2 regions of the Mesoplasma tabanidae genome follow, and region 2 is predicted to be linked to the other one. Evidence: a T-box and tRNA genes for the amino acid it is inferred to sense, from the RefSeq annotation. Region 2 holds a T-box; the other holds one or more tRNA genes.
What was found. The T-box of region 2 lies ahead of ileS (isoleucine--tRNA ligase). A T-box ahead of a tRNA ligase gene usually reads a tRNA of that ligase, here a tRNA-Ile.

Region 1 (9,813 bases), 120 kb from region 2:
AATTAAAAATTTAGCATCTAAAGGCATATCAACAAAAGTGCTTACTGGTGATAATGAAATAATCACAAGAGCAATTTGTAAAAATGTAGATTTTGAAATCACAAAATTATTTTCAGGTGCGGAAATTGAAGCAATGGATGAAAGGCAATTAAATAAAGCAGTAGTTGAAGCTAACGTTTTTGTTAAATTATCTCCAATTCATAAGTCAACAATTATTGCTGCTTTACAAGCACAAGGACATGCTGTTGGTTTCATGGGAGATGGAATTAATGATGCACCAGTTCTTAGAGAATCTGATGTAGCAATTTCATTTAGTGAAGCATCAAATATTGCTCAAGACGCAGCTGACATGATTTTAACAGGTGAGTCTTTAATGGCAATTGAAAATGCTGTTGTTGAAGGACGTAAAAGTTTAGCTAATATGCTTAAATATATTAAAGTAACTGTTGCTTCAAACTTTGGTAATGTTATATCTGTTATTGTTGCATTATTCTTAACAAAAGAAGAACCTATGTTAGCATTACATTTATTATTACAAAACCTTTTATACGACTTTGTTATGTTTGCATTAGTATTTGATAATGTAGATGAAGAGTTCTTGCAAAAACCAAGACCGTTCACAACAAAAAATATAATATGATTTGCTGTTATAAATGGTCCTATTAGTTCTATATTTGATATATCAACATTCTTAGTTTTAATATTTGTGTACAATTTAGTCCCATTCCAAGGAAGTGTTCCTAAAGGAAGCACAGACGCAATGCAATTTCATGCATCATGATTTGTTGTTGGATTAATGACTCAAACTGCAGTTATGCAAGTTTATAGAACTGAAAAAACACCATTCATTCAATCAAAATGTTCATTATCAATGTTAATAGCAACTATAATAATTTGTTTAGCAGCTATATTAATACCATTTACACCAGTTAACCAGTTGGTTCAAATGGCAACACCACATTGATCATTCATATTTGTAGCATTGGGATTTGTTGGATGTTATATACTTCTTGCTCAGTTAGTAAAAAAACTATACATTAAAAAATTTAAAGAATGATTATAAATACCTTTAATAGGTATTTTTTTATATAATCAAATAATGAAAGAGGTGATTTTAATGATTATCAAAAGTATTATTGAAACAAAAGAACTAGCCATTAAAATTGCTAATGAAATAAAATTAGTTAATACTGAAATTTATTTACTACTAACAGGTGATCTTGGTGCTGGTAAAACTACTTTTACTAAGCAAATAATTAAATCATTAGGTGTTGATCAAAACGTTACATCACCAACCTTTAATATACTAAATCAGTATGAAAATAATGAAAATAAAATAATTAATCATATGGATGCTTATAGACTAGATAAAAATTCTGATATTGAAATGTTTTTAGAAGAGTTTGATAATAACATTAATATCATTGAATGATGAAAAAATTTAAATTATGACTTTGAGCAATTTAAGAATATCAAAATTGAAATATCAGTAATTGATGCAAACACTAGAGAAATTAAAATAGAAAGAAATTATTAACATGAAATTATTTATAGATACATGTAATTGAAAATTAATTTTAATTTTGAAAGATCAAGAAAAAGTAATTGATAGTTTAATAATGCACGATACTAAAAAAGTTAGTGATATAGCCTTATCTACTATCACTATGTTATTAAGCAAAAATAACTTAAAAATTAAAGACATTAAAGAATTTTATTTAACTAATGGCCCAGGAAGTTATACTGGAGTAAGAGTTGGTTTAACAATAGTTAAGACATTAAAAACATTAAATAATCAAATAAAGGTATATTTAATAAATTCTTTAGCATTTCAAGCATCAAATGATAAAGCTATTTCTATTCTTGATGCCAGAGGTAATAAATATTATATTGGTGTATATGAAAAGCAAAATGCTTTGATAAAAGAAACAGTAGTTAATTTAGAAGAATTAGAAGAGATTAAAAACACTTATAAAAGCTTTATAATTAAACAAGACAATGAATCGTTAGATTATATTGAAACATTTAACTTATTAGAAAATAAGTTTACTTTAGTTAATGAAATTGAAAAAATTTTACCTTTATATATAAAAAATTTCATTTAGGAATTTAAATTTTAAAGCAAATGTATTATAATAATTTTGCTTACTACATTTATAAGACCCCGGACAAGTCAAATAAGAGGAGAAAAAGCACATGAAACAAACAACATTAATTGCTGCAAAAGATATCAAAAAGAATTGATATATCGTTGATGCAGCAGGACAAAATGTGGGGAGATTATCTACAGAAGTAGCTAGAATCTTAAGAGGTAAACATAAAGTTGACTTCACACCTCACATGAACAATGGTGATCACGTTATCATCATTAACGCTGAGCAAGTATTATTTACTGGTAAAAAAGAATCAGATAAAACATACTACCACCACTCAATGCACCCAGGTGGACTAAGAAGAAGAACTGTAGCAGTTCAAAGAGAATTAGACGCAACTAAAATTTTAGAACGTTCAATTCGTTTGATGTTACCAAAAAATGTACAAGGAAGAAATCAATTTAGAGCATTACACGTATTTGTTGGTGAAAACCACCCTTACGCAGCTCAAAAACCAGAAGTTTTAACATTCGTAAAAAAAGGAGATAACAAATAATGGCAGAAAAAGTTATTTATAGAGGAACTGGAAGAAGAAAAACTTCTGTAGCTCAAGTTATCTTAACTCCTGGAAAAGGAAACATCATTGTTAATGGTGTTCCTGCATTAGAATTCTTCCCATATCCAACATTAGTTCAAGACTTAGAACAACCACTTGTAGCAACTGGAACAGAAAAAGATTTTGATATCACTGTTACAGTTAAAGGTGGAGGGTTTACTGGTCAAGCTGGAGCAACTCGTTTAGGGATTGCTAGAGCATTATTAGTAGCTAGTGAAGATTACCGTAAAGGGTTAAGAGCTGTTGGGTTACTAACACGTGATGCACGTATTAAAGAACGTAAAAAATACGGTCTTCGTGGAGCACGTAGAGCACCTCAATACTCAAAACGTTAAACATATATTTTCAGCAATATATATTCAAAAGATGGCTTATGCTGTCTTTTTTATTTTTTATTCATTTTTCTATTGACTTAATATTGTAAAAATAATACAATATTTTTGTTTTCGGAATATAGCTCAGCTGGTTAGAGCACTCCGCTGATAACGGAGAGGTCGTTGGTTCAAGTCCAATTATTCCGACCATTAGATATCACAAGTAATAATCATTTGATTATTACTTTTTTTATTTTTTAAAAATAGTAAAATTAATAATAGTTTATATTTACAAGGAGTTTAAAATGGAATTTTCACATAAAGCGATTGAGAAAAAATGAAAAAAATATTGAGAAGAAAATAATACAAATAAAACAACTAATACATCTGATAAAAAATCTTATGTATTAGATATGTTCCCATACCCAAGTGGAGCTGGTATTCATGTTGGTCATGTTAAGGGATATACTGCAACTGATGTTTTCTCTCGTTATAAAAGAATGAATGGATATGATGTTTTACACCCAATGGGTTGAGATGCATTTGGACTACCAGCAGAACAATATGCATTAAAAACAGGTAATGATCCAATCGATTTCACTTTAGAAAATATTAAAACATTTAAACGCCAATTAAAAATGATGGGATTTAGTTATGATTTTGATAAAGAAATATCAACAGCTAATCCTAACTATTACAAAATAACACAATGAATATTTAATCAACTATATAAAAAGGGTTTAGCAGAAAACCGTGACGTTGAAGTTAACTGATGTCAAGAATTAGGAACAGTATTAGCTAATGATGAAATCATTGAAAAAGATGGATTGATGGTTAGTGAACGTGGAGAGCACCCAGTGACTAAACGTAAGATGCGTCAATGAGTTTTAAAGATTACAGAATATGCTGATCGTTTATTAGAGGGATTAGAGGAATTAGAATGAAATAGTTCAATCAAGGACTTACAAAGAAACTGAATTGGTAAATCAACTGGAGTTGAATTAGACTTTTTAGTTAATAATATTAAAGTTCCAGTCTTTACAACTAGAATTGATACTATCTATGGAGTTAGTTATATTGTTTTAGCTCCAGAACATGAACAAGTATTAAACATCACAATAACTGAACATTTAAATGATGTACAGGCTTATATTGAATTAGCAAAAAACAAATCAGAAATTGATCGTAAAGATGAGTCAAAACCAAAAACTGGAGTATTCACAGGAAGCTATGCAACTAACCCACATACGGGTGAGTTAGTTCAAGTTTGGGTTAGTGATTATGTCTTAGCTAATTATGGTACTGGTGCTGTTATGGCTGTGCCTGCCCATGATAAAAGAGATTGAGACTTTGCAACTAAATTTAATTTAGATAAAAAATTTGTAATTGAAAGTAAAACTAATGAAAAAGCTTTTGTTGGAGAAGGAAACATCATCAATTCAGATATTCTAAACGGAATGAATAAAAAACAAGCTATTCAAGCAATGACAAAAATTGCTGTTGAACAAGGTTGAGGAAGAGAACAAACAAACTATAAATTAAGAGATTGATTGTTCTCTCGTCAAAGGTTTTATGGTGAGCCATTCCCAGTCTTATATGGGCCAAATCAAGAAATTACTTTAATTGAAGATCTACCAGTAAAACTTCCAAGAATAACAAACATTAAACCAAGCGGTACTGGAGAATCTCCATTAGCCAATGTAGAAAAATGAGTTAATGTTGAAATCAATGGAGTTAAATACAGAAGAGAAACAAACACAATGCCTCAATCAGCAGGTTCAAGTTGATACTATTTAGCTTACATTTTAGCTGATGGAGAAAATGAATTTATTAATATTGATAGTGAAGAAGCTAAAAAACGTTTTGAAAAATGAATGCCAGTTGATTTATATGTTGGTGGACAAGAACATGCTGTTGGTCATTTACTATATGCAAGGTTTTGAAACTATGTATTATTTGATTTAGGAATTACTTCAGTCAAAGAACCATTTAAGCAATTATTTAATCAAGGAATGATTTTAGGACCAGATGGTAGAAAAATGTCTAAGTCATGAGGAAATGTAATTAACCCTGATGATATAGTTTCAACACATGGTGCAGATAGTTTGAGATTATATGAAATGTTTATGGGACCATTAGATGCATCTTTACCTTGAAGCGAAGATGGATTAGATTCAGCTTTAAAATGAATTCATAGAGCTTATAGAATGGTTGTATCAATTGAATTAACTGATGTCAATGATGCTAAACTAGACTTTGTTTATAATGATGTAGTTAAAAATGTAAGCGAAATGATTGAAGCATTGAAATTTAATACAGCAATATCACAATTAATGATTTTTGTTAATGCAGTTTATAAACATGAAGGACCAGTTTATCGTCCATACATTGAAGGGTTTGTAAAAATGTTAAGTATCTATGCTCCATTCATTGGAGAAGAGTTATGAGAAAAACTAGGACATGCTCCTTCAATCACAAAACAAGTTTGACCAGTATTTGATCCAAGTAAATTAGTGTCAAATACAGTTGTTATTGCTTTACAAATTAATGGTAAATTAAGAGCTACTATTGAAGTAGAAAAAGGAACTATTAAAGATAAATTATTAGAATTAGCTAAGAAACATGAGAATATTATTAGCTATATTAAGGATAAAGAAATTATTAAAGAGATTGCTGTTGTTGATAGAATTGTTAACATTGTAATTAAATAAGGGTACAAAAAAACATAAAATCAGTATTGACACTGATTTTTTTTGTTATAATATTTTAGTTAAAAGAAAGGAATATAGAAAATGAGAAAAACAGTTAGATTAGTTATTTTATTACTAGTTGTTGCAGTTATTTACTTTGGTTACTCAGCTTGAATTGATTCAGTTGCTATTTATAACATTGATGCAGCTCAATTAGGTTCATCAGTTTGAAATACAAAAGTAACCGAAATTCTTGATTACATTGCAAATAATAAATTAGGTTTTACAGATTCAATTTCTTTAGTTGGATGAATGAAAGTTAATGGATTTGCAGATTTCATTTCAGCACAAGGAAATGCTGTAACACCACCTTCAAAAATGTTAGATGTGATTTCTCCATCAGCACTAGGTAATGTTGAATTTATTCAAAAGTTAACAGCATTGACAAATGAAAAATATGTATTATCAGGATTTATGGCAGCCAACTCATTACTAAAAACATTATTGGATCCATTCAAAATGATTTTAGTTGGGGGAGTATTTGCAATGTTCGTACCATTAACAAAACAATTATTATTTGGAACAGTTATTGGAATGAAATCATACATGAAAAACCGTCAATCAAATGTTTTATACAACTACCAAAAAACAATTTCATTTACAGAAGCATTACAAGCTAAATTAGCAGAAGGAAACTTTGAAGCAGTTAAAGCTGATTATGCAGCATATTCAGGATTGGCATTCAAACCAGAATTCTTAAACATTATGATGGATGAAATTTGTTCAGTACTTATCAAAGAAGGAGATGTAACAGTTTTTGCTGAAGCAGCAGGAGTTGTTACAGAATCTATCAAAGAAATGTATGAAAAAGAAAGAAGACGTTCAATTAATGGTCGTGGAGATGAATTATTCTTTGACTTAAAACGTGGATATGAATACTGTGCAACAGGTTCAAAATACTCAATTGCTTACCATAAAGCATTACAAGATAAAGCAGATAACAATTTAGGGTGAAAAATTTATAGTTTAGAAATCTTTAAATTTAATTTCTTCTTAGTTGCGATGTTTATACCAGCAGTTATTATTTCAGCATTTGTTGGGGGATTAATCAATGGATTAGTTTCTAACTTAACAGGTGATGTTAGAGCATTAACTGTAGCAGCTACATTCTTCGTTTCTTGAGTAATTTTAACTATTATTGCTCATTCATTAATGATCTTCAGAAATGAACAATACAAAAACATCAAAAATATTTTAGTTAAACCAGCTATTATTTTCTACTCATTATACGTATTAACTTTCATCACAATTTCAGCAGGAATTGTTGGTGTATCTAAAGTTAACATCGTTGCTCCAGGATCATCAGCTCAAATTTGAGTTTGATTCTCAGCAGTAGCTTACTTAGTATTATCAACAAGTTTAATTTTCTATGTAATTGCTACATTAGTAGATAGCTACAAACAACATAAAACATTATCTAAAAAATTATTAGTTGATGGAATCATTTTACCAATGATCGCATGAACTATTGCTACTGTTTCAAACTTTATGGCTTTATATGGACCAGATGGACATAGCTTACAAAGCATTTTCGCAGCAATTAATGGAGTTACTTTAGTTGGATTCTGAATTTACTTATCAATTTCAAGTTTCTTAATCAACAACTTAATTTCACCAAACATGGCTAGAGAATTACGTAAAGTAGTTGAAGCAGATGCATTAAAAAATGCAAAAGCAAAAAAATCTACAAAATCTACTACAAAAGCAGCTAAATAATTAGTCGCTTAGATTTAATAAAAATTAGTAATTCCATAAGGGATTACTTTTTTTATTGTAAAATAAAATGTTGTATCAAATAGTTGGTAAAATATTAATAATATAAGGAGATTTATGACAATTTATAAACAAATAAAAGAAGTTATTGAAAAATATGACAAAATAATCATTTTAAGACACATTGTTCCAGATGGAGATGCTTATGGCTCACAATTAGGATTAAAAGAATTAATCAAAACAAATTATCCGCATAAAGAAGTTTATGCTTATGGTGAAGAAATAGCATACTTAAAACATGTAGGAGCACCTGATACTTTTACAGACGAAGCAATCTTTAAAGATGCATTAGTAATTGTGACTGATTGTGGTAATGTTGAAAGAATTGATAATCAAAACTATGATAAAGGTGCTTTCTTTTTAAAAATTGATCACCATCCAGATGCAACTCCATATGGAGATTTATCATGAGTTGATGTTAATTATACAAGTGCTAGTGAAATGGTTGGAGATTTAGCAATTAATAGTAACTGAGAAATTACTCCAGTTGCTGCTAGAGTCATCTATCATGGAATCTGTACAGATAGTGGAAGATTCTTATTTGGTGGAATTACACCAAGAACTTTTGAAGTATGCGCAAAATTAATTGAAACAGGTTTTAATGTTTTTGAAATGTATAAAACAATGTATAAACGCTCATTTTCAGCTTTAGCTTTACAATCAGAATTAATTGCATCAGCTAAAGTAACTGAGCACAAAGTTGGATATATTATTTTAGACGAAAATTTGATGAAAAAATATAATTTAAGTTATGATGAAAATGGTAAGTTTTCAAACTTATTAAAGGACTTAGAAGAAATTGATATCTGAATGACTTTTTCAATTAGAGAAGATGGTAAATGAAGAGTTGAATTCCGCTCAAATGGTATTCCAGTTAATGAACTAGCTATTAAGTGAGGCGGAGGTGGTCATAAAATGGCTGCTGGAGCTCTAATTAATAATTTAGATGAAGCAATGCAAATTGTTGAAGATGCAAATCAAATAATAATTGATAATGTATAGACCACTTTATAATGTGGTTTTTTTATTTGCTATAATCTATTTATGAACAATAAAAATTATTTAAGTAAATTAGAAATTTACAATTTTGATAAGTATGAATTGTTAGATAAAAAAGAGTTTCATGAAGTTGAAAAGTATTTTTTATCTGATGAATATGTAATAGATATTATTGTTGGTGAAATTAATGCTTTTGCGCATATGGTTTTGCTAACTAACAAAAGACTATTTACAATAAGCAAGTTCATCCAAACAGCAAGTCAAATAAAACAATATGGATTAGAACAAATTGATGATGTAAAACTAAAAGTTCTTGGTGATACAGCTGATTTAACTATAATTTTTAAAAATAATAATATTTTTAAAATAGATTATTTACATACGCAAGATGCACAAAAATTTGGATATAACATATCAAAAATGTATGAAGAATTTATAAGTTCATTATAAAAAAGGAGAAAATATGAAAATATTAGCTATTGAATCAAGTTGTGATGAGTTTTCAATTTCAATAATTGATGATGGAAAAATATTAACAAATATTATTTCTTCACAAATAGATCAACACGTTAATTTTGGGGGTGTTGTTCCTGAACTAGCTGCAAGATTACATTTAGAAAATATATCTTGAGTAATCAAAGCTGCACTAGAATCTTCAAATACTAAAATTGAAGAAATAGATCATGTAGCATATACTGAAAAACCAGGTTTAATAGGTTCATTAATTATTGGAAAATTAGTTGCTGAAACAATTGCAAATTACATTGATAAACCATTGATGCCTTTACATCATATTGAAGGACACATTTATGGAGCATCAATTGAAAATGAGTTCATTTATCCTGTATTAGCAATGGTTGTTAGTGGTGGGCACACTCAAATTGAAATCATTAATTCACCAAATGAATTTAAAGTCATTGGTTCAACTTTAGATGATGCAATTGGTGAATGTTATGACAAAGTTGCAAGAGTAATGGGATTAGGTTATCCAGGTGGTCCAAAAATTGATAAATTGGCTCAGGAAGGAAACAAAAATGCTTTCACATTTCCTATCCCAAAAAACGATGAAAGTTATGATTTTTCATACTCAGGCTTAAAAACTGCGGTTATCAACATTATTCATAATTTATCTCAAAAAGATGAAAGCATTCCTATTGTAGATATTGCAGCAAGTTTTCAATATACAGCAACAAAAATAATTGAAAAAAAACTTGAAAAAGCAATCACTGAATTTCAACCAAAAACACTTACAGTTGCTGGTGGTGTTA
Region 2 (9,813 bases):
GAAAAGGATGAATTAGTTGTAACTGTTATTGCTACTGGTTTTGATGAAGAAATGATCAAATCATCAGCAAGTTTAGGAACAAAATCAAATGCTACTTCAACATTTGCAAATTTAAGAACTTCAAGTCTATACAAATCAACGCATGTTGAAGAAGAACCAAAAGCTCAAACTTCATTTGAAGAAGATGTATTACACGCACACCAAACTATGCATTCTGTAAATAACACAACTTCAAATTATTCTGACGAAACTGAAGATGATTTCCCAACATTCTTGAAGTAGTAGGAGAATAAAATGAAAATTAAAGAACTATTAGAAAAAATAAAAGCTAAAAGAGTTGAATCAGGGGAAACAGATCAAGCTTTAAGCGATGTAAATGCATATAGTCTATATGATGAAGAAGTTTCAACAACTAAAGAAGAAGTTGAATATTCAAACGAAAGTGAATTAAACACAATCAATCAAGATATTCCTTCTAAAAGAACTGAAATTATAAAACCTGCTTCATTTTCTGATGCAGCAAAAATTGCTGATGAATTAAAGATTAATAAGATTGTTTTAATTGATCTTTCAGGATTAGAAAAAGCTGAAAAAAGAAGAATTATTGATTTTATTTCAGGTGTAATTTATATTAATGATGGTATTTATAAAAAAATTGAAGGTAACATTTATAAGTTAATAATTAGAAAATAAGCATTGCTTATTTTTTTATTCCATTTTTACCTTAGTGTTATAGTAAAATATTAATAAATAGAAAGAGGTTATTATGTCAGAATATTCAACATTAGCACATAAAATGATTCAAATGTGAAACTCAAGTTTTTCAAAAACAATCAGACAACGTGAAGAAGCAGCTAGTCTAAAAATTAACTTTGTTAAATCAATTAATAACCTTAATTCAATAAATAGAAACTCTAACAAAAAATTAAAAATTAAAGAATATAAAAGTCCAACAGCTAACTTTACAACTTTTTCAAAAGATGGTACAAAAATTGTTGCTAGTGTATGATTAAATCCAAAGCCAAGTAACAAATGAGTAATAGGTGTTCATGGTTTTAATTCAAGCAGATTTAACGTGCTTTACTTAACGTGACATTATCGTTCATTAGGTTATAATATTATAACTTTTGATTTTAGAAATCATGGTTCAAGTGATAGTGATGTTGTAACTTGAGGTTACAAGGAAAAATGAGATTTAATGACAATCATTTCTTGAGTAACTAAAAACTACAAACCAGATGAAATTGGTCTTGTTGGAACTAGCATGGGTGGTTTCACAATTAACTATTTAGCATTGACTGAGGAAAAATTCATTAAAGAAAATAATATAAAGTGAGCTATCGCAGATTCAGCTTATATGTCAGTTTCAAAATTACTGAGAAGAATGGTAGCCAATAATGCTCCAAAAATTTTTGAAAATTATGTTAACTTAGTATTAGAAGATATGCTAAAAATATATAAAAATGAATATGGTGTTAATCTTGTTGAACTTGATTTTATTAATCTAATTGAAGCAAAGCATAAGTATATTCCAATTATGTACATTCATAATAGATTTGATAGAGTAACAAACTTTTTAGATAGTTTTAAAATGCAGGATGTTAAAAATAACATTGAAGAATCAAATGTTAATGAATTAATTATTTATGACACAGGAATCAATCACACTAAATCAATTATTAAATTTACAGAAGATTACATTTTAAGAACTACTGAATTTGTAAAAAAACATCAAATTTAGTCGAAAATAAGATAAAATATTATTATAAAAACTAAAGGACAAGTTTTTTAAATCAATTATTTAGAGAGAGCTAGTGTTTGGTGTGAACTAGTAATAACATTTAAAAGATATCACCTTTTTTCAACAGAAAAGAAAAATTATATTGAGTAGAATTCTGCGGTGGCACCGTTAAAACCTTAAAGATGATAAATTAAGCTTTAATTTATTAATTAGGATGGTACCGCGGTCAATCGCTCCTTTATATAGGGGCGATTTTTATTTTTAAAAGGAGATTAGAAAATGAAAAATATTTATAAAGATACGTTATTAATTGGTCAAACAGATTTTGATATGAGAGCTGGATTAAAAGATAAAGAACCAGTTATTCAAGAAATATGAGAAACTAAAAAAATTTATGATCAAAAACAAAAATTAAATAAAAATAAACCATTATTTATGTTACATGATGGTCCACCATATGCAAATGGTGATTTACATATTGGTCATGCACTAAATAAAACTTTAAAAGATATGATCATCAGATGAAAAAACGCTAATGGATATTTAGCGCCTTTCATCATGGGATGAGATACTCATGGATTACCAATTGAAACAGCTGTTACTAAAATGGGGATTGATCGTAAGAAAACCCCAGCAGTTGAATTTAGAGATATGTGTAAAGATTACGCATTAAAACAAGTCGCAAATCAAGCAAACCAATTTAAACGTTTAGGTATTTTTTCAAACAGCGATGTTAAATATGTTACTTTAACACATGATTTTGAAGTTAGTGAATTAAGACTATTTCAAAAAATGTATGAAAAAGAAATGGTTTATAAAGCATTAAAACCTATTTACTGATCTCCTTCAAGTGAATCTGCTTTAGCTGAATCTGAAATTGAATATAAAGATGTTAAATCACCAACTATTTTTGTTGCTATGAAAATAGTTGAAGGAAATGCAAAAATTGATACAAACACTGAAATCGTTATCTGAACTACAACACCTTGGACTATTCCTTCAAACCAAATGGCAGCAGTTGGAGAAAATATTGAATATAACATTGTTAAAGCAAATGATAGAAAATTCATTTTGGCATCAACATTAGTTAATAAAGTAGCTGAACAAATTGGTTGAGAAAAATTTGAGATATTAGAAACTTTAAAAGGACCCCAAATTGCAGGTATCAAATATGCTCACCCATTATATGAACAAAAAATTAATCAAGTTGTAATTGGACACCACGTTACTGATGAAGCTGGAACAGGTATTGTTCACATTGCTGGTGGATTTGGTGAAGATGACTACTTAATTGTAAAACAACATGGCTTAGAGCCATTCGCCCCAATTGATGATCAAGGTAAGTTCACAAATGAAATTGCTGAATTTAACAAAGAACTAGTTGGTGTATTTTACGAAGATGCAAATAAAATTGTGGGAATGGATTTAGATGCTAAACAAAGATTATTAAAATTAAAATTTGTTTCTCATTCTTACCCACACGATTGAAGAACTAAAAAACCTGTTATCTACCGTTGTACTTCACAATGGTTTATTGGTTTAGATAAAGCAAAAGATCAAATTTTAGCAAACGTTGATAAAATAACAACAAAACCTGAATGAGCAAAAAAACGTTTATACCAAGTATTAGAAGATAGAACAGATTGAACTATTTCTCGTCAAAGATTATGAGGAGTACCAATTATTGCATTTTATGATGAAAATGACAAATTAGTATTGAACAATGAAATCTTAGGTTATGCAATTGATAAAATTGCTGAACTTGGAACAAACTCATGATTTGATAAACCAGCAGATACATTCTTACCAGAAACTTATAGAAACAAAAACCTAAGAAAAGAAAAAGATATTTTAGATGTTTGATTTGACTCTGGTTCTAGTGCTATTGCATTAAGTGAAAGATTTGAAAACTTACCATTACCATATGACTTATATTTAGAAGGTAATGATCAATATCGTGGGTGATTTAATGCATCAATGATCAACTCTACTATTTATTCAGGAAAATCTCCTTACAAAAAACTTATTTCACATGGAATGACTGTTGATGAAAAAGGAAATAAAATGTCTAAATCATTAGGTAATGGAATTGATCCTATTGAATTTGCAAATACACAAGGTGCAGATATTTTAAGGTTATGAGTTGCTTCAACAGATTATACTGATGATCAAAAAATTGGTCCTGACATTATTAAACAAATTGGTGAATCTTATAGAAAAATAAGAAATACAATGAGATTTATTTTAGCAAACTTATTTGATTTTGATCCAAGTAAGGATTATCAAACTAAACTAAGTGAAGTTGACAGGTATGCATTAAATAATTTAAGTGTTGTTAAAAATAAAGCTAGTGAAGCTTATGATAATTTAGCCTATAACCAAGTTTATAATTTAACAATTAATTATGTAACAAAAGATTTATCTTCATTCTATCTAGATTTTATTAAAGATATTTTGTATATTGAGCAAAAAGACTCACTAAGAAGAAGACAAGTTCAAACAGTTTTATATGAACAACTTTGAATGCTAATAGATTTATTAAGACCAGTGTTAATTCATACAATTGAAGAAGTTTATCAATCAATGGTTAACTTAGACAAAGTTGAATCAATTCACTTGCTTGATAATAAAGAGCAAAATTTTATTGAATCAGATGAATTTGTAGCTAAATGAAATAACATCATGATTTTAAGAGATGATGTAAATAAAGCATTAGAAATTGCAAGAGAAGACAAAATAATTAATAAAGGTTTTGAAGCTATTGTTAAAGTTTGTTTGAAAGATGAATTTAAAAATATTGAAACAGTAACTGAATTAGAAAAAATATTTATTGTTAACTCATTAAGTTTCACAAATGATTGTTCAAATTTATTAGAGCAGAAAATAGCTTCAATTGGGGTTGAACCAAAACAAGGATTCAAATGTGAAAGATGTTGAGCTATATTTGATACATTAATAAACGATGAAATTTGTGAAAGATGTAATTCAGTAGTAAAATCATTATAAATATTGTTAAAGGGGTGATAATTATGTTTAAAAACTGAATAACTAATTTAGTATTCGGACTTAAATCATATGATTTTAAATGAAAGTTTAAACTAATTGTGGCAACCCCAATTATGAGTTTTTTAATTTTATCAGATTGAATAGTTAAATGAATTGTTGTAGGAACAATGTATCAAGGAGAAAAGAAAAACTTTATAGATGGATTTTTAAATTTGAATTTTATCATTAATTTGGGTTCTGCATACGGAAGAAATGCAGATAAATTAGCGTTAACTGTTACACTAGCAAGTATATTTGTAATAGCTTTAATGATAGCATTTATATTTTTAAATGACAAAAAATGAATCATAACTTCGTCTATTCTATTGGCTGGTGGATTTGCTAATTTATTAGCAAGAGCATGAGCACCAGCGGATGTTAATGGTGTTCATGGTGGAGTTGTAGATATGTTTAGTTGAGGATTCAGTTTTTTAGGGTCTAATACATATGTATTTAATTTAGCTGATATGTGAGTTAATATTGGAATTGGATTTGGAGCAGTTTGTTTTATTATTGAAATTTTTTATATTTTCAAACCAAAAAAACAAAACAAAAAAGAAATAAATCAAGAGGTAGAAAAAAATGAAATTAAAAGCTAATGTTGAAAAAGTAAGGTTAGATAAATACTTGGTAGATGCATTAGCTGAATCTACTGAATATTCAAGAAGTTATATTCAAACTTTAATTAAAGATGGAAATATTACAGTTAATGGTAATGTTGAAACAAAACAAAACTTTAACTTAATTGGTGATATTGAAATTGAAATAACTATTCCAGAAGTTAAATCATCAACAATTAATCCTGAAAAAATTGATTTAGATATTGTTTATGAAGATGATGATATTTTAGTGGTTAATAAACCCAACAATATGGTTGTTCATCCAGGAGCTGGAAATACTGAAGGAACAATGGTTAATGCTTTATTAGGTAGAGATGCTAAATTCTTAAGTACAATTGGTGGGGTTGAAAGACCAGGTATAGTTCATAGAATTGATAAACAAACTACAGGCTTATTGATTGTTGCTAAAAATGATAAAGCTCATCAAGTATTAACTGAAATGCTAAAGAATCATGAAATTTATAAAGAATATATTGCTTTAGTTTGAGGTGAAATAAAAGAAGACAAAGGAATTATTGATGCACCAATTGGTAGACACCAAAATGATCGTAAAAAAATGATGGTTACATCGAAAAATTCAAAATATGCGGTTACTAATTTTGATGTTATTAAACGCTTAGATAAAACAACTTTAGTTAAATGTGCAATTGAGACAGGTAGAACACATCAAATTAGAGTGCACTTTAATTTTATTAAACATCCAATTGTAAATGATCCATCATATGGTAAGTTAGCTGAAAAACAAACTGATTTTGGACAAATGCTGCATGCTTATAAATTAGAATTTTTACACCCTATCACAAAAGAAATGGTAAAATTAAAAGCAGAATTACCAAAAGAATTCACAGATAAAATTATTCAGGAGGGTGGTGTTGAAAATGACTGAAAAACAATCTAACACATATCAAGCATTAGTAAAGTTTTTAAAGAAAGAATATAAATACAAAAATGTAGATAAAAAAATAAAAGAATCAAGAACTTTATTTATTAATAATTCTAATGAACATGCAATCGTTGAAGTTCAAATTCAAGGTTCAACAGAAACTTGATCAAACATTGAAATTACTGCACAAAAGAACTTTATGAATGAAAAAGTAAGAAAATTGAAAATCGTCATTAGTGAATATGAAAATAAGTTAAGTGAAGATGAAAATGAAATCTTGGTTGTTACAACACCAGAAGAACTTAAAAATAATTTAATTAAATTCTTACCATTAATTTCAAAATTAAAAGAAACTTATATTTCAAATGAAAAAGCTGCAGAAAGTAAAGAACAAGTAGAAGAATTAAGTGATGAAATTAAATTGAATAATTTTAAAATAGCATTAAATAAAATTAAAAATAATAACATTAGTTTTACTTGAATAATTTTATTTTTCTTCATTATAATGCCAGTTTCATTTACTATTATTGGTTTGTTTATGAATTTAAGCGTTTTACAAGGAGCAGCTGAAAATAGCAATGGAGTTCTAGTACCATGAGCAATAAGAGCATGACAAGCACCTATGATTATATTTGGTGGTACTAATCAGTCATTAACTATTGCTGGTGGCCAATGATGAAGAATTTTCACTTATGGTTTTAGCGCGATGGATGCAGGGAATGGGATAGTTTTTAGCGCTTTAATGATTTTTTTATTAACAACATCATTATTTTCTATCAGTAAGATTACTGAAATCATTATTGGAAATGTTTGAAAATTAGCTATTTCATTTGTTTTAGCTTATATTACACTTGGTTTTGTAGTTTCAGCTACACTACCATATACAATCACCTCTGGTTGCCTTCCAATTATTGGAATAATGGTTGGTATTTTAGCAATGAATGTTTCTGGAGAAACTTCACCAATTGCAAAATTTGGTAAAGTTAAAGTTATTTGACCAATAGTTTTAATTATTTTAGCTATTTTTAATAGTGAAGACCAATTAAGTTCTTTTTCAGTATTAATGGCAGGTATTATTTTTGGTTCAATTTTTGCAGGATTAGTTAAAAAACCAATTAAAGATTGAACTTGAAGAGAAAACATTTTAATTTTATTCTTAATAGTATTTTTAGTTGTAGGAATAGTATTTGTAGTTACTCTTAAAAAAGCACCAGCATATAATTATAGTGTTATTGCAGCTTTACAATTTTATGGAAAAAATAAAATTGGTGGGAATTTTGATCATTATAATCAAATAGCAGCAAAAATTGGATGAGTTGGTAGATTTGAAAATGGATTATGAAATGACAAAATTATTACATATTCATCAAGAATCTCAACAATTGATTTAGCTTCAATTAGTGAAGCAGTATCAAATTACAGATTAGGAATTATTTTCTAATGAAAAGAGATGATTTTTTAAGTTGAGAACAATTCTTTATGACTGTTGCTAAAGTTTGTGCAATGAGAAGTAAAGATCCATCAACTCAAGTTGGGGCTATTCTTGTGAATAATTTAAATCAAATTATTTCAACTGGTTATAATGGTTTTCCTAGGGGTGTTGATGATGATAAGTTTCCTTGATCAAGAGAAGGAGAATGAATTGATACTAAATATCCTTATGTAGCTCATGCTGAATTAAATGCTATTGTAAGCGCTAGAACCAATTTAACTGATTCTGATGTTTATGTGACACTATTTCCATGCAACGAATGTACTAAAATAATTATTCAAGCAGGTATTAAAAAAGTATTTTATCTTGAAGATAAATATAAAGATTCAATTGAAGTTAAAGCATCTAAGAGAATGTTAGATGCAGCTAAGGTTGAATATTATCAAATAAGTGATTTTAATGTAAAAATATCAATAGATTAATTAAAAACCTTACAATAGCATGTTGTAAGGTTTTTTTATGCGCTATTAATTGATAAAATTAAATAAAGTTAAAGGATGAACTATGATAGAAAAAATAGGAATTGATATTGTTGAAAATAAAAGAGTTAATTTGAGAGAAAATTTTTTAAATAAGGTTTTGTCAAAAAATGAACTTGAAAAAATTAAAATGATGTCTTCAAAAAAATCTAAGTTACAATTTGTTGCTGGTAGATGAGCAGTTAAAGAGGCTATTATTAAAACTTTGGATGCTAATCAAAATTTTCCTATGAGTAAAATTGATATTGGATATGCTGAAAAAATGCCTATTATTCTAAATAAAGAATTGAGTAATATATTAATTTCAATATCTCATGAAATAAAATATTCAGTTGGTATGGCGGTGAAACAAAATGATTAAAATGATTTGAGCACAAACAAAAGATGGTGTTATTGGGAATAATAATTCACTGCCTTGATCAATCAAAGAAGAAATGCAACATTTTAGAAGTACGACTCTAAACCAAAATGTGTTAATGGGTGGTAAAACTTTTGAGTCAATGAACTTTAAAGGATTACCAAAACGTGTTAATTATGTACTAACAAGAGATGTCAATAAATATAAAGATAAGCAAGCAGACAATTTATTCTTTATAAATAATAAAGATTTAATTGTTAATGAATTTAAAAATAATAAATTAAAAGATATTTATATAATTGGTGGTAGTCAAATTTATGAATTATTCTTTGATGAATGTGATGAAATAATAAGAAGTATTATTAAAGATCAATTTGAAGGAAATGTACATATCAAAAACTTTAACTATGATATTTTTGATAAAATAAATATAGTGGAAAAAGAACACTTTTATGTGGAATACATGAGTAGGAGAAAATAAAATGACTAAAGAAAAAGAAATTAAACAATCTGAAGCAAAAGCATCAGTATCAAAAAAATCAACAGCAAAAAAAACAGCAGTTAAAAAAAATACTGCTAAAAAAGTTGACACAGTTGAAGTTATTGAAATAAAAGAAAATAATAAAACTAAAAAGAAACAAAAACCTAAAAAGAAAAAAGAAAAGTTAAAATTAAACTTTTGAAAAATGACATACATGTGATTCCCAATGTGAAACATGATGCGTAAAGCAAAGAAAATTAATAAAAAAAATCTTAAAAGTCCTGGGTATTTTTCAGAAGAATATTGTTATAACTTTGTAAAAAAAGCTGCAAAAAGAATTTTGTATGTTTCTGATATAACAGTTAAATGTGAAGGAATTGAAAATTGATTAGATCGTGGTGTTATATTAGCACCTAACCACCAATCAAATTTTGACCCTGTAGCTCTTGTTGCTTTAAATAACTTTTATTTACAACAACCATTAGCATTTATTGCTAAAAAAGAATTATGAGAAGATAAAAAGTTTGGTAGATTTGTTCGCTTAATGGATTGCATTCCTTTAGACAGAAAAAATCCAAGAAGTGCATTGGAAGCTTTTAAAGAAGGAAAAGAATTAGTTGTTGATTTTAGACGCTCATTAGCTATATTCCCTGAAGGAACTAGAAGTCACTCACAAGAAGTAGGAGAATTCCAACCAGCAGCTTTAAAAGTAGC

Region 1: it encodes a tRNA-Ile, which carries the amino acid that the T-box ahead of ileS (isoleucine--tRNA ligase) is inferred to sense. The anticodon was not compared.

Annotation. Positions count from the first base shown of each region.
Region 1 is NZ_CP024969.1:617,038-626,850, reverse strand. Features, by position in the region: gene mgtA (magnesium-translocating P-type ATPase) at 1-1,063, shown strand, start outside; gene tsaE (tRNA (adenosine(37)-N6)-threonylcarbamoyltransferase complex ATPase subunit type 1 TsaE) at 1,118-1,537, shown strand; gene tsaB (tRNA (adenosine(37)-N6)-threonylcarbamoyltransferase complex dimerization subunit type 1 TsaB) at 1,539-2,105, shown strand; gene rplM (50S ribosomal protein L13) at 2,197-2,649, shown strand; gene rpsI (30S ribosomal protein S9) at 2,649-3,044, shown strand; tRNA gene MTABA_RS02765 (tRNA-Ile) at 3,157-3,233, shown strand; gene leuS (leucine--tRNA ligase) at 3,329-5,734, shown strand; gene MTABA_RS02755 (hypothetical protein) at 5,816-7,489, shown strand; gene MTABA_RS02750 (DHH family phosphoesterase) at 7,604-8,548, shown strand; gene MTABA_RS02745 (PH domain-containing protein) at 8,591-8,995, shown strand; gene tsaD (tRNA (adenosine(37)-N6)-threonylcarbamoyltransferase complex transferase subunit TsaD) at 9,009-9,813, shown strand, end outside.
Region 2 is NZ_CP024969.1:498,897-508,709, reverse strand. Features, by position in the region: gene ftsZ (cell division protein FtsZ) at 1-282, shown strand, start outside; gene sepF (cell division protein SepF) at 295-693, shown strand; gene MTABA_RS02280 (alpha/beta hydrolase) at 764-1,741, shown strand; T-box leader at 1,768-1,982, shown strand; gene ileS (isoleucine--tRNA ligase) at 2,021-4,747, shown strand; gene MTABA_RS02270 (signal peptidase II) at 4,771-5,385, shown strand; gene MTABA_RS02265 (RluA family pseudouridine synthase) at 5,369-6,304, shown strand; gene MTABA_RS02260 (MFS transporter) at 6,285-7,730, shown strand; gene MTABA_RS02255 (deoxycytidylate deaminase) at 7,730-8,203, shown strand; gene MTABA_RS02250 (holo-ACP synthase) at 8,286-8,621, shown strand; gene MTABA_RS02245 (dihydrofolate reductase) at 8,614-9,099, shown strand; gene MTABA_RS02240 (lysophospholipid acyltransferase family protein) at 9,101-9,813, shown strand, end outside.